One region of the Stenotrophomonas sp. YJH_SMC_65 genome, then DNA from elsewhere that is predicted to be linked to it. Evidence: riboswitches for the same ligand, from Rfam matches in the RefSeq annotation. Region 1 holds a riboswitch; the other holds the start of a gene.
What was found. Region 1 has a riboswitch for glycine ahead of AC5P7A_RS09300 (trimeric intracellular cation channel family protein). Riboswitches for the same ligand answer to the same signal wherever they lie in the genome.
Positions count from the first base shown of each region.

Region 2: linked by a shared signal. The riboswitch ahead of gcvP (aminomethyl-transferring glycine dehydrogenase) and the one ahead of AC5P7A_RS09300 (trimeric intracellular cation channel family protein) in region 1 are both predicted to bind glycine.

Region 1 covers NZ_JCAFSR010000004.1:252,233-254,427, reverse strand. The annotation lists gene AC5P7A_RS09305 (3-deoxy-7-phosphoheptulonate synthase) at 1-407, shown strand, start outside; gene AC5P7A_RS09300 (trimeric intracellular cation channel family protein) at 670-1,287, opposite strand; glycine riboswitch at 1,370-1,475, opposite strand; glycine riboswitch at 1,489-1,578, opposite strand; gene AC5P7A_RS09295 (GIY-YIG nuclease family protein) at 1,619-1,894, shown strand; gene AC5P7A_RS09290 (nuclear transport factor 2 family protein) at 2,039-2,195, shown strand, end outside.
Region 2 covers NZ_JCAFSR010000001.1:97,841-100,035, reverse strand. The annotation lists gene AC5P7A_RS00415 (multidrug effflux MFS transporter) at 1-935, opposite strand, end outside; glycine riboswitch at 1,235-1,337, shown strand; gene gcvP (aminomethyl-transferring glycine dehydrogenase) at 1,400-2,195, shown strand, end outside.

The DNA of each region.
Region 1 (2,195 bases):
CCACCGGCAATCCGGATTGCCATGTGATCCTGCGTGGCGGCAAGCAGCCGAACTACGACGCCGGCAGCGTCGCCGACGCCTGCCAGGTGCTGGCCAAGGCCAAGCTGCCGACGCGCCTGATGATCGACGCCAGCCACGCCAACAGCCTGAAAAACCCCGAGAACCAGCCGAAGGTGATCGAGGACATCGCTGTTCAGCTGGAAGACGGCGAACAGCGCATCGTTGGCGTGATGATCGAGAGCCATCTGGTCGGTGGCCGCCAGGAACTGGTGGAAGGCCAGCCGCTGGTCTACGGCCAGAGCATCACCGATGGCTGCATCGACTGGGACACCACCGTGACGGTGCTGGAGCGTCTGGCTGCGGCCGTGCGCGCCCGTCGCGACGTGAAGGTGTCCGAAGCAGCCTGATCGAAGCCGCCTGAGTGCGGCACGTGTGTGGATGGCGGCCAGCGCCTGCGGGGGTGCGGCCGCGATCAGGGTCGGTCGGAGTTGGAGGCCGGCCCATCTGCACCGGCGATGCGCCTGGCGCTGCGCATGAGCGACAGCGCCAGGTACATCGCCGGGGTGGTGATACCGCTTCCTGTAGCGTCGAGCCATGCCCGACCTGCGCGCGAAGCGCGTTGGTTTGCTGCAAAGAGCAGTCGAGCATGGCTCGACTTTACGAAGAGGCTCAATGCACTTCGTCGTGGTACACGAACTTCGGCATTTCCCAGCGGTAGTGGATCGCCAGCAGGCGCAACGCGAAGCCGCCGCCGAGGCAGCACAGGATCGCGGTGGCATCGGCCACGCCCCAGTGCAGCAGCAACAGATAGGCCGCGCCGGTCAGCAGCGCGATGATCGCGTACAGCTCCTTCTGGAAGATGAGTGGCACCTCGTTGCAGAGGATGTCGCGCAGCACCCCGCCGAACGCGCCGGTCAGCATGCCGGCGATCAGCACGATCGGCATTGCATGGCCGGCTTCGCGCGCGATCGAGCAGCCGATCAGGGTGAAGGCGATCAGGCCCAGCCCGTCGAGCACCAGGAAGGTGCGGCGGAAGTGATGCATCCAGCGCGCCACCCAGGTGGCGATCAGCGCCGCGCATACGGTGAAGCCCAGGTACTCGGGATGCTTCACCCAGCCCAGCGGATAGTGGCCGAGCAGGATGTCGCGCAGCGAGCCGCCACCGAGGGCGGTGACGCAGGCGATCATGACCACGCCGAACAGGTCCATGCGGCGGCGGCCGGCGGACAGTGCGCCGGTCATGGCTTCGGCGGAAATGGCGATCAGGTAGATGATGGACAGCAGCATGGGACAGGCTCCGGGCGCGGTGGGGCCGGCCATGCGCGACCGCCGCCACTGCCTGCGCAATGACGGGATGACGATGACCGGTGCCGCTCCCGCTGTCCTTTTGCCTGAGAGTTCAGCGGCATGGGCCGCGTGCCCCTTCGGCGGATCGTCCCGGGCATGCCCGGTGACCTCTCTCCAGCTCGGCGAGTCGAATGCATGGTTGGTGGGATTCCAGCCCACCGGCCTGAGCGATCATGGGAGCCTGCGCCTTCGGCGGGCGCCAGCGCGGCGCCTCTCTCCTGCATTCGGGTGCCAGTATATCCGCTGCAGTGCAGCACGGCATAATCCAGGCATGGCCTCGTCCGTCCGCCCGTGGTTCCTGTACCTGCTCGAATGCCGCGATGGCAGCTATTACGCCGGCATCAGCACCGATGTGGAGGCGCGTTTCGCCGCCCACCAGGCCGGCAAGGGCGCGCGCTACACCCGGGCCCGGCCGCCGCTGCGCGTGCTGGCCGTGCGCAAATACCCGGACCGGGCCGCCGCCTCGCGGGCCGAGTGGCAACTCAAGCAGCAGCCCCGCGAACGCAAGCTGGCCTGGCTGCAGGCAACGGATCCTGCGCTTCTGTAGAGCCGAGCCCACGCTCGGCTGTTGTTCCGTCTGCCCGATGCGGGAGCCGAGCACGGGCTCGGCTCTACAGTAGATCCACGCCCTGCGTGGATGGGCTACCCGGCCCATGCGATGATCGCCCCGCGCCCAGAGCCGGAGACCCGGATGTCCACGATTGCCCTGCTGTTCGCGCTTTCCGCATCAACGAGCCCTGCCGCCGACGCCGCCACGATCGCGGCCATCGAAGCCACCTGCCACGACTACGTCGATGGCCAGCTGGAGGCCGACCCGCAGCGCGTCGCCCGTTCCCTGCATCCGGACC
Region 2 (2,195 bases), on a different contig from region 1:
CACGGCAGCACGAACTGCGGCGCCAGCGCCACGTAGCCGACGTTCAGCAGCACCGACAGCGCGCACAGGCCGAAACCAATGGATACCTGGCGGGTGGGCGTGGTGTGCCCGGCCATGCGCCCGGACAGGAACGAGCCGGTGGTCATGCCGCCGATGGTGGGGATGAACAGCCAGGCGAAACCGCCCTCGCCCAGGTGCAGGTGTTGCATCACGAACACCGGTGCCGAGGAGATGTACAGGAAGATGCCACCGAAACCGATGCTGCCGGCCAGCGCCAGGCGCAGGAAGCGCGGATTGAAACCGATGCGCACGTAATCACGCATCAGCACCCGCGGCGACAACGGAACGCGCGCTTCGAGCGGATGGGTCTCCGGCAGGTAGCGGGCGGTGGCCGCCAGCAGAACCAGTGCGAACACCACCAGGAACCAGAAGATCAGCGGCCAGCCAGCACCGCTGAGCAGGATCCAGCCACCGATGATCGGCGCGATCGCCGGGGCGATGCCGAACAGCATCGACACCTGGCTCATCAGCCGCTGCGCGTCGTGACCGTGGTACAGGTCGCGGATCACCGCGCGGCCGACGATCATGCCGACGCCTGCGGACAGGCCCTGCAGGGCGCGGAACCCCAGCAGCGTGGTCAGATCGGTGGACAGCGCACAGCCGACCGAGGCGCCGACGAACACCACCAGGCCGCCGAGGATCACCCGCTTGCGGCCCCAGGCATCGGACAGCGGGCCGTGTGCCAGGCTCATCAGGCCGTAGAACAGCAGGTACACGCTGATGGTCTGCTGCACCGCCACCTCGTCCACCGCCAGGCGCTGGGCCAGCTGCGGGAACGCTGGGAAGATGGTGTCGATCGAGAACGGACCGAACATGGCCAGGCCGGCGAGCAGCAGGGCCATGCGGCGGGTGGAAGGAGCAACAGCGGCGGTCATGGAGAAGGCGTCCGGCAGGGCCATGCGCGGCACGCACGGCGGGCGCCAGTCCCCTGCAGCAGGGACGGCGCCAGATGAATTCGGGTATCCGCCCATCATAGGTGGGGATTGCGCCTGATGCCATGCAGCAGTGCACAAAACGCACGGGCGGGCCATCGGCCATTCAGGCGCCGCGGCCGGGCCCGCAGGCGGCTGGCGCGCCCGCAACGGGCTATAATCGGCGGGCAACACGGTGGGAGAAGCGGAACACCGCTGCCGAAGGCGCAACGCCCGTAATCGCTCAGGCCCGATACCACCCGTAACACAACTCTGGAGAGACCGGTTCGATCCGGCGCCGAAGGGGCACGAAGCCGCGGTTTTCCGCGCTTCCAAACTCTCAGGCAAAAGGACAGAGGGGCGCCCCGCAGACCGCCGACCGGCGGCTTGTGCCCGTGCGTGTGCCCTTTCCTGACGGATCCTTCGCCATGTCCCAGAACACCCCTTCCCTGCGTGAGCTCGAGCACCACAATGCGTTCGTCGAGCGCCACATCGGCCCCAACGATGCCGAGATCGCGCAGATGCTCGACGTCGTCGGCCACGCGTCGCTGGATGCGATGACCGATGCCATCGTACCGGCCAAGATCAAGTCGCCGGCGCCGCTGGCACTGCCGGAATCGATGACCGAAGTGCAGGCACTGGCGAAGATCCGTGCGATCGCCGACAAGAACACCGTGCTGCGCAGCTTCATCGGCCAGGGCTACTACGGTACCCACACGCCGAACGTGATCCTGCGCAACATCCTGGAAAACCCGGCCTGGTACACCGCCTACACCCCGTACCAGGCCGAGATCTCGCAGGGCCGCATGGAAGCGCTGATCAACTTCCAGACCCTGTGCGCCGACCTCACCGGCATGGAAATCGCCAACGCCTCGCTGCTGGACGAAGCCACCGCCGCAGCTGAAGCGATGACCCTGGCCAAGCGTTCGGCCAAGTCGAAGTCGGACACCTTCTTCGTGCACGACGCCGTGCACCCGCAGACCCTGGAACTGCTGCGTACCCGCGCCGAGCCCATGGGCATCGTGCTGCGCGTCGGCACCCCGGTCGAGGCACTGGAAGCAGAAGCCTTCGGCCTGCTGCTGCAGTACCCGGACACCTTCGGCCAGATCGGCGACTACAAGGCGCTGGTCGAGGCCGTGCACGCGCGCGGCGGCCTGGTGGCCGTGGCCACCGACCTGCTGGCGCTGACCCTGCTGGCCGCCCCGGGCGAATGGGGTGCGGACA